3 regions of the Pontibacter toksunensis genome follow, and region 1 is predicted to be linked to each of the others. Evidence: riboswitches for the same ligand, from Rfam matches in the RefSeq annotation. Region 1 holds a riboswitch; each other region holds the start of a gene.
The links. Region 1 has a riboswitch for S-adenosylmethionine ahead of ACFS7Z_RS04660 (phosphoadenylyl-sulfate reductase). Riboswitches for the same ligand answer to the same signal wherever they lie in the genome.
Positions count from the first base shown of each region.

Region 2: another riboswitch for S-adenosylmethionine. It lies ahead of ACFS7Z_RS26345 (ATP-grasp domain-containing protein); the one in region 1 lies ahead of ACFS7Z_RS04660 (phosphoadenylyl-sulfate reductase).
Region 3: another riboswitch for S-adenosylmethionine. It lies ahead of metH (methionine synthase); the one in region 1 lies ahead of ACFS7Z_RS04660 (phosphoadenylyl-sulfate reductase).

Region 1 covers NZ_JBHUOX010000002.1:433,536-440,948, forward strand. Annotated here, with positions in the region: gene ACFS7Z_RS04645 (hypothetical protein) at 1-232, shown strand, start outside; gene ACFS7Z_RS04650 (hypothetical protein) at 260-811, shown strand; gene ACFS7Z_RS04655 (hypothetical protein) at 933-1,652, shown strand; SAM riboswitch class I at 1,799-1,901, shown strand; gene ACFS7Z_RS04660 (phosphoadenylyl-sulfate reductase) at 2,246-2,965, shown strand; gene cysD (sulfate adenylyltransferase subunit CysD) at 3,107-4,015, shown strand; gene ACFS7Z_RS04670 (sulfate adenylyltransferase subunit 1) at 4,017-5,297, shown strand; gene ACFS7Z_RS04675 (OsmC family protein) at 5,591-6,037, opposite strand; gene ACFS7Z_RS04680 (trans-sulfuration enzyme family protein) at 6,196-7,362, opposite strand.
Region 2 covers NZ_JBHUOX010000049.1:3,921-11,333, reverse strand. Annotated here, with positions in the region: partial or broken gene ACFS7Z_RS26360 (PQQ-dependent sugar dehydrogenase) at 1-532, opposite strand, end outside; gene ACFS7Z_RS26355 (hypothetical protein) at 791-1,003, opposite strand; gene ACFS7Z_RS26350 (SDR family NAD(P)-dependent oxidoreductase) at 1,013-1,768, shown strand; SAM riboswitch class I at 2,464-2,567, shown strand; gene ACFS7Z_RS26345 (ATP-grasp domain-containing protein) at 2,934-3,917, shown strand; gene ACFS7Z_RS26340 (LLM class flavin-dependent oxidoreductase) at 3,919-4,968, shown strand; gene ACFS7Z_RS26335 (DUF6503 family protein) at 5,243-6,007, shown strand; gene ACFS7Z_RS26330 (hypothetical protein) at 6,249-6,449, opposite strand; gene ACFS7Z_RS26325 (flavin monoamine oxidase family protein) at 6,582-7,413, opposite strand, start outside.
Region 3 covers NZ_JBHUOX010000021.1:45,891-53,303, forward strand. Annotated here, with positions in the region: gene metF (methylenetetrahydrofolate reductase [NAD(P)H]) at 1-435, opposite strand, end outside; gene metH (methionine synthase) at 716-4,426, opposite strand; SAM riboswitch class I at 4,501-4,606, opposite strand; gene rpmA (50S ribosomal protein L27) at 4,753-5,025, opposite strand; gene rplU (50S ribosomal protein L21) at 5,096-5,407, opposite strand; gene ACFS7Z_RS21325 (ribonucleoside-diphosphate reductase small subunit) at 6,054-7,022, shown strand; gene ACFS7Z_RS21330 (ribonucleoside-diphosphate reductase subunit alpha) at 7,395-7,413, shown strand, end outside.

The sequences.
Region 1 (7,413 bases):
CCTGTTCCGGATAGCAGAATGGGGCATTACACCAAACAGGCTGGCCGTATTGGGCGGCAACCTTCTTATCCTGACCAACCTTTTAATCGTAACAGCCAGGCTTTTCAAATCGTTGACAAAGAAGTCAAACATTGCCGGAGTCGGAAAATCAATTGCCCTATTCCTGCCCATTTATGGTGTATGGGTTACTATTGTCATATTCCTGTTTCCGCTGCTGTTTGGCTTTAAATGAAAAGCTGTAAATGTATAGACCAGTTAAATGCAGTTATCTTCTGAGTTGAAAGAGGCCATCAGCCACCTGTCTCACAAAGAGAAGGACAAGCTGCTTTTCCGCCTGCTCAAAAAAGACCCGGACCTGTGCCAGCGCCTGCAGTTCGAGCTGGTGGAGCAAGGTGAGACCTTGCAGGAAAGGCGGGAGGCAGTGGCAGCAGAAATAGAGCGGCAGGTAAAATATGAGGCGTACTCTCCGGGTTACCTGATGATGGATATGCGCTCCCTGAGTGGAGACATTACGCGCCAGATGAAGTACACCAAAGACAAAGAAGGAGAAATACAACTCACCTTGCTCCTGCTGCGCCGCTACCTGTCAGAACACATTGACTTTATTATAGCTTACCTTTACCGCGCCGACTCCCTGCAGGATTACATGGTAAAGCGCATGCAGGCGGTACTGCAAAAGCTGAGAAAGTTGCATGAGGACTTATATATAGAGTATGAGGACGATGTCAATTACATCCTGCAGCAGCTGCACCAGAAGGTGGCTCCCCTACAGGCACATAAAGCGAAGCTGCCCAAAGAATGGCCTTTCTAAACCTGGCATGCATTCTGTGCTTAGAAAAAGTCAGAATTTTCCCCTAACAGGTATCAACAGGAAAAGCGATAAAGCGTTATATTACTGATATTCCAACCTATGCTTTATAATGTAAAAGCCTATGAACACCCTACCTGCCAACTGGCTCACTGAAGGGCTTCTTGATTTTGAGTACAAAAAATATCTTTTGCTGGCTTACCTAAAAGCCGCCAGAAATGAATTTGGCAAGCAGCGCCTCTATCCTGTATTCTCTGACCTAATCATGCACTACCGCAACCTGCAACATGTAAAGGCACACAAGCAGTTGGTGTACGAATCGTTTCCACAGCGCATCAGTAGGGCAGATTTTGAAAAACTGGAGCTGGTATATGAGAAAATTGTGCAGGACGACGAGACGATGCAGCAGATAGAAGAGATCATACAGTATGCTGCCCCTCTCTTCAACGAAGCCCTCTCTGAAGGGAAAGAATTGTACGATTTTGTGGAGCGCCACCTCGAAATCACCCCTATCGGAATCACGCCCATGTACCACAACGAAGGCTACCTTTTCCTGGAGGCTTTTCCGGGCAAAGAGACACAGGTGTATGTATTCCGCATCACAGTATTTGAAAACACTTACGAGAAGTACAGGGGCATTAACACTGAGCACCTGCAAACGGTGCGGCGTGGGCTGGCGCAGACACATGAGCACCTGAAGGTGCAGTTGCTGCGGCAACGGCAGGAGTTTCCCAACCCTGCTACCTTTGCCGTCGTGTCCCGGATTCCAGTGCCGCTGGAGCACGCGCTGCTGCCCATAGCGAAGCGCTCACTGGTGAAATATGTGACTAAATTGGCAGCATAAGCGGCAATTTATTATTAAAATCGGAGCAGCTGCGGGTATAATTTTGCTGCTCCACAAATTTATTTTAACCTATTTAGTAGGCAGTTAAACATTTTTTGATGTAAATTTGTATACTTAATACGAATTGGCTTAACCGTCAAAAGAAAAATTTATAGAGAAGAGGCGAGAGAATAGGCTCTATGACCCTCTGGCAACCACCCTTTTGGGAAGGTGCCAAGTCCTATCCCGCCAGACCGGGGCATATAAATTTACAAGAAAATGCAAACAACAGCTTACTACACATCGTCCTCTTTTTCCGGTAGCATTTCTGCTGCCACAGTTCCTGCTCACACTATGCCTGCAGGTTGCTGTTGTTGTTGCTGTACAATGTGCTAGATTTTAAGTCTGATCTATAGATTTATCATATCTGCACCTCTGCCGTGTCAGGCGCTCCTGTATCCACTTCTCTTTATCTTATCATTCTGACACCCTGTTGTCCGCACTCTAGTAGATTTTCTGCTGCAGCGGGCACAAAAAGAAGAGAAGAATAGTTGTAGACCGGGAGCAATGACAAACAACAAATTCCATTTTCCCAAGATTTTAATTTAGTATACATGAACGATATATCTGCTTTAGAAACCAAAGTGCCGGCACTGCTTGCCCTTCTGGAGGGTAAAGGCATTGAAGAAAGCTTGGCACTGCTGGCCTCACAATTTGAGGGGCATGTTGCCTTCTCTACCAGCCTTGGCATCGAAGATCAGCTTGTAACGCATTATATATTTGAAAATAACTTGCCTATCCGCGTTTTCTCGCTGGACACAGGCCGTCTTTTTAACGAGACATATAACCTGCTGCATAAAACCAACCAGCACTACGGCAAAAAAATAGAAGTACTCTTCCCGAAGCATGAGGCTGTGGAGCAGATGGTGACTGAAAAAGGCACCCTGAGTTTCTATAACTCTGTGGAAGACCGCAAGCAGTGCTGCTTTGTACGCAAGGTAGAGCCCCTGAAGCGGGCACTGCAGGGGGTACAGCTTTGGATAACAGGCATCAGGGCCGAGCAGTCTGATGCACGTCAGAACTTACAATTGATTGAGTGGGACCCGGGTTTTCAGGTTATCAAGTACAACCCGCTCAAGAACTGGTCGCTGGACGCGGTTCGTGAGGCCGTGCGCCAACTCAACATCCCTTACAACCCGCTGCACGACAAAGGGTTCGTTAGCATTGGCTGCGCCCCTTGTACCCGCGCCATTGCCGAAGGCGAAGACTTTAGGGCAGGCCGCTGGTGGTGGGAGAGCAACTCTAAGAAAGAGTGCGGACTGCACGCCAGGTAAAAACATAAAGCATGATTTAAATTTGTTCTTCAGATGCAAAGAATTGATTTAAATCATGCTTTTACTATTAAGTTCCCTTAATTTTGCACCCAAATTTAAAATCGTTTCGCTGAAACACGATTTGAATAAACAATACAAGAAATGACTAAAAGATACCTTGATTACCTCGACCAGCTGGAGGCGGAAGCCATCCATATCATGCGCGAGGTAGCAGGCCAGTTCCAAAAGCCGGCCTTACTGTTTTCGGGCGGTAAAGATTCCATTACCCTGGTGCGTTTAGCTGAAAAGGCTTTCCGCCCGGGCAAGTTCCCGTTCCCGCTGGTGCACATCGATACGGGGCATAACTTCCCGGAAGCTATCCGGTACCGCGACGAACTGGCTGATCGACTAGGTGAGAAGCTGATTGTACGCAACGTAGAAGATACGATCAAAAAGCAAAACCTCTCGGAGCCAACCGGCCGCTACGCCAGCCGCAACGGTCTGCAAACCTATACCTTGCTGGAGACGATAGAGGAATTCGGATTTGACTGCTGTATTGGCGGTGCCCGCCGTGACGAAGAAAAGGCTCGTGCAAAAGAAAGGATCTTTTCAGTAAGAGACGAATTTGGTCAGTGGGACCCGAAACGCCAGCGCCCGGAGCTTTGGAACACCTACAATGGTCGCATTTCTTTAGGCGAAAACGTACGCGCCTTCCCTATCAGCAACTGGACGGAGCTTGATGTATGGAACTACATCAAGCGGGAGGAAATCTCTCTTCCCAACATATACTTTACCCATGAGCGGGAGTGCCTCATCCGCGATGGAAAGCTGATGGCCACTTCAGACTTTATTTACCGCGACCCGGAAGATGAAATCGTGAAACGAAATGTACGTTTCAGAACCGTGGGCGATATGACCTGTACCGCTGCCGTGGAATCGGTGGCCTATGACATAGACTCTGTGATTGCTGAAATCATCGATTCAAAAATAAGTGAGCGCGGCGCTACCCGCATCGACGATAAGTTATCGGAGACTGCCATGGAAGACCGCAAGAAAGGAGGATACTTTTAACATGGATATATTAAGATTTATAACAGCAGGTAGCGTAGACGACGGTAAAAGCACTCTCATTGGCCGGTTGCTGTACGATACAAACCAGATTTACATCGACCAGCTGGAGGCTATTGAAAGCTCCGGCAGGGTAAACGAAGACGGGCAGGTAGATTTGTCGCTGCTGACGGACGGTTTGAAGGCCGAGCGTGAGCAGGGTATTACGATTGATGTGGCCTACAAGTACTTCAGCACACCAAAACGCAAGTTCATCATCGCCGATGCCCCTGGTCATATCCAATATACCCGCAACATGGTAACGGGAGCCTCCAACTCTAACCTATCTATTATTCTAGTAGATGCCCGGAATGGGGTGCAGGAGCAAACCCGCCGCCACTCTATTATCTCTTCGCTGCTGGGTATTCCGCACCTAGTTATCTGCATCAACAAAATGGACCTGGTAGGTTACGATGAAAACGTTTTTAACCGGATTGTAGAAGATTACAAGCAGTTCGCCGCCTCCAAGTTAAATGTTAAAGACATTACCTTTATTCCAATCAGCGCCCTGAAAGGGGATAACGTAGTAGATAGATCGGAGCACATGCCCTGGTACGAAGGACCTAACCTACTGGAGCATTTAGAGAAGGTGCCGGTATCCAACGACTTCAACCTGGACGATGCCCGTTTCCCGGTGCAGTACGTTATCCGCCCTCATACCTATGAGCACCACGATTACAGAGGCTATGCCGGTAAAATAATCAGCGGCACATACAGCAAAGGTGACAATGTTACGGTGCTGCCTTCCGGCCAGACTTCTACTATTAAATCAGTAGAGTTAGGTGGCAAGGAACTGGAAGTAGCCTTTGCGCCTATGTCTGTGGTACTGCAGTTAGAGGATGATGTAGACATCAGCCGTGGTGATGTAATTGTGAAGCAGGAGGAAGACCTGGACGTAACGAAAGAGTTTGAAGCACTTATTTGCTGGATGAACAACAAGCCGCTTAAGGCGGGTGCCAAGTTGTTGCTGCGCCACAATTCCACCGAAACACGTGCGGTTGTAAGACAGATACAGTATAAAGTGGATGTTAACTCGCTGGACAATATTCTGGATGCAGACCAGGTACAGCTAAACGATATCTGCCGTGTGCAGATTAAGACGGCTACCCCCCTGCTGCTGGACAAGTATGAGAGCAACCGCGCAAATGGCGGCTTTATCTTAATTGATGAAACTTCGTTCACGACGGTTGGCGCTGGCATGGTTGAAAGCATAACCCACGAGAGTGAACTGAATTACATGATATAAAAACACACAAGTATCAGGACGTAAGACATAATACTTTCTGATACTATAGTAATTTAAAAAAGGAACAGCCGCTGCGGGTATACCCGCAGCGGCTGTTCCTTTTTTAAACCTGGCGGGAATCTATCCCGTGACATTTTATGGGTGCGAGTCTCCAGACTCGCTGGAACTACAGCTGTATCTCAATTAGCTGATTTTCTCCTCAAAACGCCGCTGTTGTGTGTTTTCACCAACAGCTTGCTACTCGTTAAGCACAGCAGGGCAGGAAGTGTGTTTTATCCTGCACAATCTACATCTTACACCAAATCACCAGGCATGCCAAGCTTTCCGGCAGTTAATTCAAAGGCATGGCTGATGGTGGATGTTTTATATAGAATGGCTGCTACGGAGCAGTATTTGTCCATCGAAAGGTTTATTGCTTTCTGCACCTTCTCCTCATCCAGCGGCCCTCCTAGTATAAAGTGAACGTGGATGTCCTTGAATAAAGACGGCACCTCTCCCGGCACCCGTTCTGCTGTTACTTTTATATCGAATGTATCTATCTGCTGGCGCTGCTTTTTCAGAATCTGAATAATGTCGATGGCACTGCAGCCACCTAAGCCCATGAGCAGCATTTCCATTGGTCTGGCACCTGCGTTGTGGCCGCCAATCTCTGGAGACCCGTCTATATGCACCTCCACGCCAGAGGCACCTTTAGCTGCAAAATGAAAATCCTGATCGACGCGCGTTAAATTTACTTCCATGTGTTTTGATTTTATATAGTACTCAGAATCCACAAAGGGTTCAGGTAACTGGTTTGATATGCTATATGCAAAAAGATGAATGCCCAGCTGTTTCCACCCTCCTACTGAAGTGCAGACCCGCAACTGCAAAAATCAGCTGTTCGAATAGGAACAAACAATTACACCTCCGCCAACGCCTGCTCTATATCTTCAATGATATCCTGCAGACTCTCTAAGCCAACTGATACACGAATAAGCCCTTCGGAAATTCCTGTAGCCGCCTTTTCTTCGGGGGAGAGTTTTGAGTGTGTGGTGGAAGCCGGATGCGTGACGATGGTGCGGGTATCACCTAAGTTGGAGGTGATGGTAGCTATCTTCAGGCTATCGATAAAGCGTGTTGCAGCTTCATAACCGCCTTTTACCACAAAAGTGACGATGCCACCGCCTTGCTTCATCTGCTTCTTCGCCAGCTCATACTGCGCAAAAGACGGCAGGAAAGGATAATTCACCACCTCCAGCGCCGGGTTACCTTCCAGCGTTTGTGCCAGCTTCAGTGCGTTCTCGCAATGCTTATCTATGCGCAACGAAAGCGTTTCCAAACTCTTGGACAACACCCAGGCATTGAAAGGGGACAAAGCAGGACCTGTGTGGCGCGAGAAGAAGCGAATCTCTTTTATCAAGTCGGCTCTGCCCACTACTAGTCCGCCTAATACGCGTCCCTGGCCATCAATGTACTTCGTGGCAGAATGCACAACAAGGTCAGCACCATAGTCGACAGGAGTTTGGAGAAGTGGTGTGGCGAAGCAATTATCTACCACTAAAAGCAGGTTATGCTTCCGCTTCAGCTCCCCCAGAAACTCAAGGTTAATTAGCTCCAGGCCTGGGTTAGAGGGTGTCTCTACCAGAATCATTTTCGTTTGCGGTGTGATGCGTTTTTCCCAATCTTCGGGCTTACTGGCATCGGCGTAGGAATGGGTGATGCCCCAGCGCGGCAGAATGGTAGTCAGCAGTTGGTGCGTAGAGCCAAAAACAGCGCGACCCGCCAATATGTGGTCTCCTGCACTCAGCAACGAAGCTATGCTCGTGAATACCGCCGACATGCCTGTGGCAAAAGCAAACCCATCTTCCGCTTTCTCTAAATAGCACATTTTCTCCACCAACTCATCCACGTTCGGGTTAGAGAAACGGGAATAGATATTGCCTGCCTCTTCGTCGGCGAATACTGCCCGTGCCTGCTCGGCACTTTCATAGGTGAAACTGGAGGTAAGGTATAGTGGCACCGAGTGCTCCCGGTTATGGCTGCGCTTTGCCTGCAACCTGATGGCTTTTGTTTCTTTATCAGACATGTTAAATAATTCTTGCTTGCTGCGTTGGTAGTTGATTCTATAGGCAACTAC
Region 2 (7,413 bases), on a different contig from region 1:
TTCCCATGCGCACGTCATTGGGCTGGTGGTCAGATTTGCTGTCAACGATTCCCCCGAGTATCTGGGTAATCTCCCCGTCCGGGGTCACCCGGGACACGCAACCGTATAGTTCCCTGTCCCGGTGGGTGATGTAGAAAGCGCCGTTGTACCAGGTCATGCCGGAGATGGCGGGGTAAATTCTCCCATCCAGGTTGACCACTTCTGTTGCCGTACCGTTTGCTTCTATGCGCAGTATCCTTGCCGAAGCATCCTCCTCATCGAGGAAGGTGCCACCGGCCTCCGCCACATACATATGGCCCTGGTCGTCCCAGGCAACAGAAGTGGGGTAAGTAAGGCCGTCTGCTATCTTCTCAATCTCATAACCCTCGGGCAGCCTTATCATGGGGAAGTTAGCCGATGCCTTCAGCCTCTTGCTGTCAGCGTCATGTTTCAACTCTGTGAACTTTTCCCCCAGCATGTTCGCGCCAACACTTACAGCCCCCGCCATGGCAGAGGCAATGGGCCCGCGTCTTGATTCTTCTTTCTCGCTCATATCTAAATTGTTATGCTTTGTGAATGGTATAGGGTGTAACGGTGTAGATACACGAACGTTTTCGGAGTTTAGCCATCGGTATGCTGTCACTGCCTTTCCTCTTGGCCCTTGCTTATTTGCATTAAGGAAGTGGCTCCCCCTAAGAAATGGGTGCTGTTAATGAAGCAGGGGATGCTGTGATATGATGCCAGGCCTGAAGAACCGAAGGCTGCCAGGAACTTGATCTTTCAGTTTTAGAGGCTAAGCGTGCATGTGTTGTTAGACAGAGGCCGTGCTCTTTTTATTGCGCCAGTTTCCAGAGACTATCCTTTCCACCAGCTCCGCCATCCTTCCTGCGCTCACGGATACATGGCGGAGCTGGTGGAAATCTTTCTCGCTGTCCTGGGCATCCTGTTCCCGCAGCGGCGAAAATATCACGCCCCCTGCCCCCATTACCTTCCTTGCTTCCGTATGATAAGGACTGACAACCAAAGAGAGAAAATGGCAGATCAAGCATTGATAGTAGGTGGCACGACAGGAATGGGCAGAGCCACAGCAGAACTGCTGCTAAAAGGCGGCATTGAAGTAATCATCATGGGCCGACCAGGCAAGAAGCTAGAGGCGGCAAGGGAAGAGCTGTCCGCTCATGGTAAAGCCCATGCAGTAGGCGTAGACCTGAGCAGCCTGCCTGACGTGCAGCAGTTCACCAGCAGCCTCAAGACAGAGTTTCCTGATTTAAAGTACCTGCTCAACGCAGCAGGGTACTTCAGCCCAAAGCCGTTCCTTGAGCATACCGAGGAGGACTATGACCGCTACCATGCATTCAACAAAGCCTTCTTCTTCATCACACAGGAAGTGGCCAGAGTGATGATAGGCAACGGAGGCGGGTCCATCGTTAACATCGGCTCAATGTGGGCCAAACAAGCCATCAAGGCAACTCCCTCCTCCGCGTATTCCATGGCTAAGGCGGGTCTGCACAGCCTTACCCAACACCTGGCCATGGAGCTGGCAGACCACAATATCCGCGTCAATGCTGTTTCCCCGGCAGTGGTGGTAACGCCTATTTACGCTGCCTTCATTGAGGAAGATAAAATAGAGGAGGCACTACAGGGGTTCAATTCCTTTCACCCAATAGGAAGAGTCGGGCGGGCGCAGGATGTTGCCAATGTCATTTATTTCCTGCTCACAGATAAAAGCTCCTGGGTAACCGGCTCCATCTGGGACGTGGACGGGGGAGTCATGGCAGGCAGAAACTGAGCAGTAGCGCAATAAGATGGTTTCAAGCGCTTGCTACGCCTGACTCTCAAGCTTTCTACCCTCTATGTGATATATGAAGAACTGCAATTCCTCAATAGCGACAAAGAAGGAATAGTAGCTGTAGAATGGAAGGTTAAGTACAGCAAGGGCTTGTTATGGCTGCCAGGATATGTTGCCTTGCGCTATCGGATCAGAGCTTAAGCGGGATTGACCTGTGGAGTTGCTCTACTTCTTGGGTTATTAACCTGGTCGTGATTAACCTCTCGGAGTCGATGAGGTAGGCGCAAGTAGAAAAGCACCTCCCATGCACATAAGGATTTAAGTTAGCAAACTAAGTGTAAACTCTTATATCATTGGCCACCTGTACTACAACCTTAGTGTTGACGTGAAAGCAGCAAAAGATAACACTCAGTCAAGAAGAGTACATTATGATTCTGCCAAAGTGAACATTGCTGTTCCCTTTAAGTCCGGTACAGACTGCAAATAATGAGCTGTAAGACTATAACTTCACTATCTCACTTTATCCTGAAGATGTGCAGGTGCTTCCTGTTCAGTGTGCATGGCGCAGCTATTAGGAGGGCTGAAGCAGTAGCCTTCCTTCTGTGTACCTCCATTATTTATTTAGAAGAATTTGGAATTATGAAACTCACCTGCCAATTTTGCATCCGTAAAGTCAATTACCTATCATCGTATTTGATTTATAAAGAAGAAGGGAGAGAACAGGCTCTGTGAACTTCTAGCAACCAGTTGTAGAACCAGGTGCTAAATCCTGCCTAAAATTATTTAGGGCATATAAATTAGCATTCATGAAGAATACCTTTTCACCAAGTTCTACCGTTCAGGTAGCTACATTTTACCGGTCCAACACCATCGGTAAGACCTCTTTATTTACTACCTCAACTTCTTGTTGTTGCTGTTGTTGCTAATCCTGCTGCCCTGGCTGTAGGTGTAAAGCGATACCCTTTCACCACTTTGTCACCTCCATTCGCCAGCGTCTGCAGCTTCAGAAACAGCTGTGGCCTATGTTTCCGTACAAATTATAGTAGCGCCTCACCCGATTAGAACTATACCTGCGGCTTTTCATCCGTCAGGTACTCATAAAAGTTAAATTCATAACACCGGCTGCTATCAGCAGCATTATACATAAACTTAAGCAAGAAATCCTATGTCAACTTATTCATCAGATAAACCCATCGCTATTTTCCATGAGCACCCGGACTGGTTCCGACCTTTGTTTAACGAACTGGATGCCCGTGGTATACCGTATGAGCGCCTGAACGCGGCTGAGCATACCTATGACCCGGCGCAGAAAGAACTGCCTTACAGCCTGTTCTTTAACCGCATGAGCCCATCTGCTTACCTGCGCAACAACGAGCAGGGAATTTTTTACACACTCGGCCTGCTGGCGCAATTAGAGGCGCGTGGCATTCCGGTGGTAAACGGCTATAAAGCTTTCCAGTACGAGACATCAAAGGCCCTGCAGATAACACTGCTGGAGCGTTTGGGGCTTCCTTACCCGAAAGCCCGTGTCATCAACCATCCTTCCCAGGCGGTAAAAGCTGCGGATGGCCTTCGTTACCCGGTGGTGGTGAAGGCGAACATAGGCGGCAGCGGTGCCGGCATCGTGCGCTATGACTCCGCCGAAGAACTTGCCCAGGCGGTAGAAGCCGGAGAAGTGAAGCTGGGAATAGACAACACAGCGCTGGTGCAGGAGTACGTGGTGGCCCGCGGCGGACACATTAACCGCGTAGAAACCCTGGGCGGCAAATACCTTTATGCCATCAAAGTGTATACCAACGGGGAAAGCTTTAACCTCTGCCCTGCTGATATCTGCCAGACGACGAACGGCAAAGAACTGACCCGCAACGCCTGTGCCCTGGATGCACCGAAGAACGGCTTGAAAGTAGAGGCTTTTACGCCAGAGCAGGAAGTAATTGATGCCATTGAGCGTATTGTGCAGGAAGCTGGTATCGATGTGGGTGGTATCGAGTACATGGTAGACGAGCGTGATGGCCAGATTTACTATTATGACGTAAATGCGCTGTCGAACTTTGTGGCAGACGCTGTGAACGTGATTGGCTTTAACCCGCACGCTCGCCTAGTGGATTACCTTGAAAAGAAAGCGCAACTTAAACTACAGGAGGCATAAGATGGAGTTCGGATATTGGTTACCTGTTTTCGGAGGATGGCTCCGGAACATTCCCGACGAGGGCATGGACACCTCCTGGGATTATGTGAAAACATTGGCTCAAAGAAGTGAGGACTGGGGCTACAGCCTCTCCCTTATTGCAGAGCTGTACCTGAACGACATAAAAGGACAGGCGGCTCCTTCTCTGGATGCCTGGTCTACGGCGGCGGCCCTGGCGGCTGTTACGGAACAACTGGAAATAATGGTGGCGGTGCGGCCTACTTTCCACAACCCGGCACAGTTGGCCAAGCAGGCTGCAAACATTGACCTGATCAGCAACGGCAGACTTTCGCTGAATGTGGTGTCGTCGTGGTGGCGCGATGAGGCGACCAAGTACGGCATTCACTTTGAGCAGCACGACGACCGCTACGCCCGCACCAAGGAGTGGCTGGACGTGGTGACGAATGTGTGGGAGAAAGACCACTTCACCTATGAGGGCAAGTACTATAAGGTGGAGGACAACATCCTGCAGCCAAAGCCAGCCAAGAAGCCATTCATTTACGCAGGCGGGGAGTCGGAAGCAGCCAAAACGCTTATCAGCACGCAGTGCGACGGCTATGTGATGCACGGCGATTCTCCTGAAAGCACAGGGGACCGCATCGCCGACATGCGCCGCCGCCGCGAGGCGCTGGGTCTGCCGCCGATGAAGTACGGTGTGGCAGCCTACAGCATAGTGCGTGACTCTGAGGCAGAGGCAAAGCAGGAGCTGGACCGCATTACAGACGTGAAGGCGTCTGCCGCCGGCTACGACAACTATCAGCAGTGGCTGGCGGGAACGCAGCTGGAGCAGGAGCTGTCGCTGCAGGATTATTCAGTAACGAACCGCGGATTAAGAACGGGTTTGGTGGGTACACCGGCAAAGATCCAGGACCTTATCGGGGAGTTTGAGAAAGTGGGCGTAGACTTCTTCCTGCTGCAGAGCAGCCCGCAGCTAGAGGAGATGGAGCGTTTCTCTGATTCCGTTATCAAAGCCTTCAACCCTCAGCAACCATCGCCTGCAAATATAGGTTGATCTGGTAAGGTCTCGTTCAGGAGACTGATGACAGGATCAGTAAACCAAAGCAGACACTGTTAACAGGTGCTTCGTTAATAAATGCACCTAAATCTTTACCTGCGATAGGAAACTGTAAACGTTGCTTTGTACCGTTCAAGAAAGCGGCCTTTTCGAGATAGCCTGGAAAAGTCATTAACCGTATGAGTAGGTCTATAGGGCCTTTGGGCGTTTATAAATAGGTTTCCGGAATAGTTTAGCTTTGTAGCGTTGTCTTTCGTATTGACTTTATCCCATGAGTTATAAAATTTCCCTATACCTTCTGCACATAACCGGTCTGATGGTTTTACTGCTGCTAAGCTTTTGCCAGTCGAAGCCAAAAGTTGATTCAGAACTGCTTGAAAGAACGTTGGCTTACCATGATCCCGAGGGCAATTGGCCGCAACTGAAAACCCGCCTTTATCTTAGCTCTGCCGACACGGCCGGGAAAGAGAAAACCTTCGAGATAGAGATAGACAACAGCACCGGTTACTTCGCCCACATCAGCCGCCAGGACGGGAAAGAGGTGGTAAAAGGCATTTCGGATGGCAAGGAGTTTTACCTGCTGGGCGGCAAAGAAGATATAAGCGCAGAGGACCGGGAAAAATACGATTTGACTCCCGAAGCCGCGCAAAGGGTCCACAGCTTTTACGGCTACCTCTATGGCCTTCCTATGAAGCTGACAGATGATGGAGTAAACGTAACCGATGCTGCTAAAAACGAGGAGCTCGAGGGAAAAAATTACAAGGTACTGCAGGTAAACTACGATGCTGCCGTAGGCACCGACAACTGGTTCTTCTACCTTGACCCAGAAACGCACGCAATGGAGGCCTACCGCTTCAACCACGGGCAGCCTGAAAGCGGAGAGTATATTCTGCTGGAAGAGGAGGTAGTTGTAGACGGCGTCAGGATACCGAAGGTGCGCAAGTGGTACTGGAACAAAAACAATGAATATATAGGCACCGACACGCTCATCAAAGCAGAACCGCTGACATCGTACAGAGTTCTACATGAACGCTAGCCCGCCGGAACAAATTCCTGGCTGGCGCTCCCAATAAGGGGTTACCCTGATGTAACCAATCGCTTCTCATCTGAGAGGAATGTAGGAGGCGCAGGAATGACCGCAGTTTTTTGCAAAAAGAACTGCGGTCCATGGCCCAACATCGCGCCTTCAGCATAAAAGAATGGGGTGTTCAGCGGGAGCCAGGACCAGCACCTGGGCGGTTACCAGGACCACCTCAGGTCTCACATATAGGAAACACCTACTTCTTCTCCAGCAGCAGTTGCCACCTGAACGCCCACATCCAGCGCAGGCTGTAGCTCGTGATGGCCGCCCTTTGCACCAGCTTCTTTAGTTCACTTTTTTTGAAAGCGCGCCTCACCGACAGCGGCCCGTCGTTCTTTACCAGGTATGACCGGGAGAAAAGAGCCGTGAGCCATTTAATGGAGTGGTTAGTTAGCATCCATGCTTATCATCTACACCTTGTATCGGTTGATAGCAGTCAGATTACAGCGGCCAAGGTTCGGTTCCTTCCAACTATTGTACCTTGAGCTAAGCTTTCCATGTGAACGCCTTCCCATTCAAGAAGAGTAAGTCAGGCTATACTCATCTTGCGGAGAATGCTTTGGGCTGTGGCTAAGTCACTGTAAACGGCCCCATCCATGTATCCTCCAAAAGACGGCGAAGTCTCAGTGCCTGCCAGGTATAGCTTACTGTTCATAAGGGATTGCAAATAGAGCGGGTGACCGCTGTTCTGGTGGGGCATCACATACCTGCCATAATCAGAAAAGGTATAAGTCTCACCCTTCCACACCCTTTCTGTACAAGAAAGGTAGTTGGCTGCTTGCTTTCCTAATAGCCTTGTCAGCTGCTCCATCACCTTTAGCTCCCGCTCCTCTTTGGTGAAGGCAGACGCATCAGCAGAGAGAAAACCCTTCAGCGCAAAACGGGTCTCCTCATAATTACTGTGGTCATACATTTCGATGGCAATTCCTGCGTGGCTGAAAACTGTCCCGGAATACCCCTCTCGCCAGAAAGGACTTTCATATTCAACAGCAAACTTTATGGAGTCCCCCATCCAGGTGTGTGTGTTTGCCATTACACTAACCAGCTCAGCAGGAAGTACCGGAGCAAAGGCTATCTTTTGCGATAAAATCAGAAAAGGAGGAATAGTTATAATTAGGTACTTACTAGTAAACCTTTCTCCCTTGCTGGTTATAGTTTCTATATAATCTTCTCCCTCTGATATTCGGGCTATTGGAGAGCTTAAGACGATCCTGTCACGCCCTATATGCTGGACCAGCGCATCCATGAGCTTTGAGGTGCCTCCCGCCATTCTGTAGGATGCTTCCTCCGGGTCTGGTACCTGAAACAACTGCGCCTCCTGGGATGCGTCTGTTTCAAACACGCCTATTCCTTTTTGATAT
Region 3 (7,413 bases), on a different contig from region 1:
TGTTGCATAACTGTGGCCGCCCGGCTCCGGCACAAATCTTGATTCAGTTTTCACGCAGTCGCCACGCAGCACCAGCACATTGTGTATGCCTAGGAAGTGCAGGTCGATGAGCGCATTCTCTGTCTCTTCTTTGTTAAAACCTCCGCAGATAAGGTGCGGTACCGTATCAACTTTGTAATGGCTCTGGAGAGCGGCACATATACCTACTGTACCCGGGCGCTTACGTGTGCTTATTTTCTCCAGCAACCCGTTGTCACGCTGCTTATACACGTACTCCTCCCGGTGGTAGGTCACGTCGATAAACGGCGGCTTAAATTCCATTAGCGGGTCGATGTGCTCGTAGAGCGTCTGCAGGTTTTCTCCCTTCAGAGGAGGCAGTATTTCGAATGTAAACTGTGTTTTGTCAGCGTTCTGGAAGTGTTCCGTTACTTTCATCTATGTTTCGGGTGCTACTTTTCTTAATTGTTAAATGGCTGGCTTATTTGCTATGCCGGGTCCAACCACCCCTAACCCCTCCTTGTCTAAGGCGGGGAATTTTACCTCTCCCCAACCCTCTCCTATAAACAGGAGAGGGAGTTCTGTTTTACCACTACAAGGCAGCCAAGGATTGTTCTTGACTGTGTTGCAGTGAGTGGTAACAATAAATACATGATATTTTACATATCCTTATAGAGCCCCCTCTCCTGTTTTTAGGAGAGGGCCGGGGAGAGGTTATTTACACTACCTGCTGCGCCAGTGGCTGCGGCTCGTAGTTCAGGTTAGGCGAGAGCCAGCGCTCCAGTTCCTCCAGCGTCATGCCTTTGCGGCGCGCAATGTCGGCTACCTGGTCTTCGCCTATCCTGCCTAAGCCAAAGTAGCGCGACTCCGGATGCGAGAAGTACAGGCCGCTTACCGCTGCTGTCGGGTACATAGCCAGGTTCTCTGTCAGGATAACGCCTGTTTGCTCCTCAGCCTTCAGCAGGTTAAACAGCGTGATTTTCTCAGTGTGGTCCGGGCAGCCAGGGTAACCTGGTGCCGGGCGAATACCCTGGTACTGCTCTTTTATCAGCGCATCATTGTCCAGCGTTTCCTGCGGTGCGTAGCCCCACAGTTCCTTGCGGACTTTGGCGTGCATCAGTTCGGCAAAGGCTTCTGCTAAACGGTCGGCCAGTGCTTTTACCATGATAGAAAGGTAATCATTATGATCTGCCTCGTACTTCTCGATCAGCTTTTCGATACCAAAACCAGTAGATACCACAAAGCCTCCTATATAATCCTGTATGCCTGTCTCCTTCGGCGCTACAAAATCTGAGAAAGCCATATTCGGCACGTTACCGCCTTTCTTGCCTTGCTGCCGCAGCGTGTGGAATTCTGTCAGCACGTTTTCACGTGAATCATCGGTATACACTTCTATGGTATCATCGGCTTCCACGTTGGCAGGGTAGAAACCTACCACCGCACGCGCTTCTAAAAGTTTCTCATCTACAATCTGCTGCAGCAGTTGCTGTGCATCAGCAAACAGTTTACGCGCCTCTGTTCCGTATTCCGCATCATCCAAGATCTTCGGATACTGCCGCTTCAGCTCCCAGGTATGGAAGAACGGCGTCCAGTCGATGTAAGGCACAATTTCGGAAAGCGGGTAATTATTAAATGCCTTGTTGCCAAGGAAGCTTGGTTTAGTTGGTTGTGTGGCCTCCCAGTCTACCTTGAACTTGTTGGCACGTGCTTCTTCAATAGAGGCAAAAGCGCGGTCTTTGGTGCGACTCAGATGGTCTTCACGCAGTTGCTGATACTCGGCTCTGATTTCGGCTATATATTCTGCCTTGTTGCTGCCCAGCAGGCTACCCACTACCGTTACACTGCGGGAGGCATCGTGCACGTGCACCACCGGCCCACTGTATTGCGGCGCAATTTTTACGGCTGTGTGTACCCTGGAAGTCGTAGCGCCACCAATCAACAGCGGAATTTTCATGCCTCTTCGCTCCATTTCCTGCGCTACATACACCATCTCATCCAGCGAAGGCGTAATCAGACCACTCAGGCCGATGATGTCTACCTTTTGTGCCTCGGCCTCTGATAAAATCTTGTCCAGCGACACCATCACACCGAGGTCAATCACCTCATAGTTGTTACAGGCCAGCACTACACCCACAATGTTCTTGCCGATGTCATGTACATCTCCTTTCACAGTAGCCATCAAAATGGTGCCTGCCGTTGATTTGGATGTATCGGATGCCAGCTTTTCCTTCTCCATAAAAGGCAGCAGGTAAGCCACAGACTTTTTCATCACGCGGGCACTTTTCACTACCTGAGGCAGGAACATCTTACCTGCTCCAAATAAGTCACCAACCACTGTCATACCCGCCATCAACGGTCCTTCAATTACATCAAGCGTTCTGGTGGCTTTCTGGCGGGCTTCTTCGGTGTCTTCTTCTATAAACTCTACAATGCCTTTTACCAGGGCATGCTTTAGACGCTCCTCCACAAGGGCATCGCGCCAGGCAGTATCTGCTCCTGCGGCTGTTTTGCCTTTGCCTTTTACTGTATCGGCATAGTTTACCAGTTTCTCAGTGGCATCCGGGTGGCGGTTAAAGATCACATCCTCAATCAGGTCGCGCAGGTCTTTTGGAATCTCATCGTACACGCCCATCATACCCGCGTTCACAATACCCATGTCCATACCAGCCTGCACCGCATAGTACAGGAACACGGTGTGCATGGCCTCACGCACCAGGTCGTTGCCGCGGAACGAGAACGACAGGTTGCTCACCCCACCACTTATCAAAGCGTGCGGCAGGTTAGCCTTTATCCATTTCACCGACTCCAGGTACTCTACTGCATAGTTATTATGCTCTTCTATACCGGTGGCAATGGCTAATACATTCGGGTCGAAAATGATGTCCTGTGGCGGGAAGCCTACTTCCTCTGTCAGGATGCGGTAGGCACGTCCACATATTTCGATTCTTCGCTCTAAAGTATCGGCCTGGCCTTCCTCGTCAAACGCCATCACTACGGCAGCGGCACCATACTGGCGAACTTTGCGGGCCTGCGCCTTAAAGTTTTCCTCCCCTTCTTTCAAGGAGATAGAGTTGACGATAGATTTGCCCTGCACGCACTTCAGGCCTGCCTCCAGCACCGTCCACTTAGACGAGTCGATCATGATCGGCAGCTTAGAGATATCCGGCTCGGAGGCAATCAGGTGCAGGAAGTTGGTCATGGCCTCCTCAGAGTCCAGCATGCCTTCGTCCATGTTCACGTCGATGATCTGCGCGCCACCTTCTACCTGCTGCTGCGCTACCGACAGGGCCTCTTCAAACTCGCCGTTTACAATCAGGCGGGCAAATTTCTTGGAACCCGTCACATTCGTGCGCTCCCCCACATTCACAAACAGGGATTCTGGTGTGATGGTGAGTGGCTCTAGTCCGCTGAAGCGCGAGTAAGGAGGCAGTACAGGAACTACACGTGGTTTGTGTTTGGCAGAAAGTTCCGCAATGCGGCGGATGTGATCCGGTGTGGTGCCGCAGCAGCCACCCAATATATTTATCAGGCCCTCTTTCAGGTACTCCTCTACAATGGCACCCATCTCGTCTGCCGTCTCATCGTAGCCACCAAAGGCATTTGGCAGGCCGGCATTTGGGTAGGCACTGATGTGCACATCCGCAATACGGGACAGCTCCTGGATGTGTGTTTTCAGCTGGCGTGCGCCGAGGGCACAGTTAAAACCAATGCTGATAATAGGGGCATGGGAGATGGAATTCCAGAAAGCCTCTACCGTCTGGCCAGACAACGTACGGCCACTGGCATCCGTGATAGTGCCGGATACCATGATGGGCAGTTTTTTGCCGCCATCCTGCACGAATTGCTCGGCGGCAAAAAGGGCAGCCTTGCAGTTTAGCGTATCAAACACCGTTTCTATCAACAGCACATCGCAGCCACCATCTACCAGACCGCGCACCTGCTCATAGTATGCTTCCACCAACTGGTCGAAAGTGATAGCGCGGTAGCCAGGGTTGTTTACATCCGGAGAGAGAGAAGCCGTTCGGTTGGTCGGGCCAATGGCACCTGCTACAAAACGCTGCTTATCCGGGTTCTGGGCTGTTACCTCGTCTGCTGCCTCACGGGCCAGCCTTGCCGATTCATAGTTCAGTTCATACACCAAGTCCTCCATGTGGTAATCGGCCATGGCAATGCGGGTGCCGCTGAAGGTGTTGGTTTCCACAATGTCGGCGCCGGCGTTCAGGTATTCAACGTGTATGGCCTTGATAATGTCCGGGCGGGTGATGGAAAGCAGGTCGTTATTGCCTTTCAGGTCGCTGGGATGATCTTTGAAGCGCTCGCCACGAAAATCTGCTTCTGAAAGCTGGTAACGCTGAATCATGGTGCCCATCGCGCCATCCAGCACGAGCACACGCTCTTTCAGCAAACTATGAATGGGGTGTTTTGTCATTTTCGGTGTCTTCTATCTTCTCGTAAGTCTTCATTATTCGGCTTATCAAGAAAGACACCTGGGGAGGAGTACATTCCTTATCTTTTCCTGGCATGTACGCAGGAAGGGAGTTAGCACCAAGCTTTTACAAGGTTGCTAAGACGTCATGGGGCCCTATCCCTCGGTCTTTCTTGATAAGAAGCTGCAAGTTAAGCATATATATGTATAAAAACGAAATATATTGCTTAAAATAAGTCTGCAGTTGGTTGTGGGTAAAAAGAAAGGGTTACCGTATGGCAACCCTTTCTCAAATCGGTACTGCTTTAGTAAGCAGCTTGCAGTGATGCTTATGCCTCAGCTTCTGTTGTTTTAGGAACTACAGAAACGTAAGAACGATTCTTCTTTCCTTTTCTGAACTGCACCACGCCGTCAGTCAGCGCGAACAGTGTGTGGTCTTTGCCAATACCCACGTTTGTGCTTGGGTGGTGTGCAGTACCTCTTTGTCTTACAATGATGTTACCAGCGATGATGTTCTGGCCACCGTAAATTTTAACACCAAGTCGTTTAGAATGCGACTCGCGGCCGTTATTAGAACTACCTGCTCCTTTTTTGTGTGCCATGTCTTTTTACTTTACTTCAGGTTAGCGAGCTAAGCCTGAAAAGATTTTAAAATAAATTTCTTCTTACTGCTTAACCAATGCTCTCGATCAGGACCTTCGTGAATTGCTGGCGGTGGCCATTCTTCTTGCGGTATCCTTTTCTTCTCTTCTTTTTGAAAACGATTACTTTGTCGCCTTTCACCATCGGGGTAAGGATTTTACCTGTTACCTTAACACCGCTAACGAAAGGTGCACCTAAAGTAACAGTGCCGTTATCATCAGTAAGAAGAACATTGGTGAACTCAACGGCGTCACCCTCATTGCCGGAAAGCTTGTTAGCGTAGATGAACTTGCCGCTCTCTACTTTGGTCTGTTGACCTGCGATTTCTACAATTGCGTACATCAGCTTCAATGTATGTTTAAAAGATTTAGTCCGCAAAGGTACGGGTCTTATTTTAAATTTGCAATGGCTTGTGCTACAATTTGTTTTTGCGCTGCACCTTGGCAACAGTAAATTTGTGGATAACGCTGTTGACATCTCCGTGTAAGTTTTGGCAGCTTGTTAAAAACCTGCACAAGGTGCTGTTTTGTAGTGGATTGTGCAGGTTTGTCAACTTTTGCGTTTTCCACAAATTGCACTAAAAATAAGGTGTATTACTTCTGCTTCTGACATAAATTAACTGCTTTTGCTTTCTTATTAACACGTATAAACAGCCGGGGGTCTAAAAAGCTGTTTTTGTAGCCTTTATGGTTCAAGAATGGCCCTGTAACAGCTGTTATATACATACATCTCAATATTTTAGCTATACTATGTGTGTTATCCACGGTGTGGATAACTATGTGTATTAACCCCTGAATATGCCCCTAAGCACCATCTGAGAGGGTGTGCATAAATTGAACAACTTTCGCCCCAACTTTCAAGTTCAATTCTATATATTTGAACTCCTGATGTAGTTGGCTCAGCAGCCTCACCAGCCGATGAACAAATACAGATACAAGGAGTTTTTAGAGCAAACGTTCTAAAACTAATTCTTTAAACTTTAAAAATTATGCATGATATGGAGCCAATACTGAAAGAGAATCCAAACCGCTTCGTCTTGTTTCCGATTCAGAATGATAAGGTGTGGCAGATGTATAAGCAGGCAGAAGCCAGCTTCTGGACAGCCGAAGAAATCGATCTGGGCCAGGACCTGAAAGACTGGGAAAACCTGAACGATGGCGAGCGCCACTTCATCAGCCACGTACTGGCTTTCTTCGCAGCCTCAGACGGCATTGTGAATGAGAACTTGGCCGTAAACTTCATGAACGAGGTGCAGATACCGGAGGCGCGTTGCTTCTATGGCTTCCAGATCATGATGGAGAACATCCACTCTGAAACGTATTCGCTCCTTATCGATACCTATGTAAAGAAGCAGAGTGAGAAAGACCACCTGTTCAACGCGCTGGAGACAGTGCCGGCAGTTGGTAGAAAAGGGGAGTGGGCGCTGAAGTGGATCGAGAGTGAGAACTTTGCTGAGCGTCTGATTGCCTTTGCCGCTGTGGAGGGTATTTTCTTTTCCGGCTCTTTCTGCTCTATCTTCTGGCTGAAGAAGCGTGGCCTGATGCCAGGCCTGACCTTCTCCAACGAGCTGATCAGCCGTGACGAAGGATTGCACTGCGACTTTGCCTGCCTCTTATATAGTATGCTGAACAACAAGCTGCCGGAAGAGCGCGTGCACGAAATTATTCGCGATGCCGTGGCTATTGAGCAGGAGTTTGTAACAGATGCGCTGCCGGTGGATCTGATTGGTATGAACTCGAAGCTGATGAGCCAGTACATTGAGTTTGTGGCCGACCGCCTCTTAGGAGAACTGGGTTGCAGCAAGCTTTACAATTCTGCTAACCCATTCGACTTTATGGAGATGATCTCGCTGCAGGGTAAGACGAACTTCTTTGAAAAGCGTGTGGCAGAGTACCAGAAAGCAGGTGTTGGCGGCGACAAAGACAAAAAAGTATTCTCGCTGGACGAGGACTTTTAGTATATAGAAAAACCTTATTATATTGAGGAGCCAAAGGGGGAAAGTGCTTCTTTCCCCTCCTTATCTTACGCTTACACAACATCGGTTGCAGGAACAGACCGCAGGCGCGCACTGCAGTGGCAATCCCAACCGGGTTCTGGATGGCATTGCCGCCATCTAACAGGGTATCTCGACCCTGCTATATAGAAAAAGCATTTGGCTTAACTCATAATCGTTTGTACTGCAACGGCTTATATCGCTATATGCGTATGGGCTGATAAAGTACCGCATCTTATTAGAACCGGCAGCTGCAACGGCAGCGCTTTATCATATATATCTGTACCTATTCATTAATAACCCGGGCCTTTAGAACCCGCTAATTGTATAACGCCTATGTTAGTAGTTAAACGAG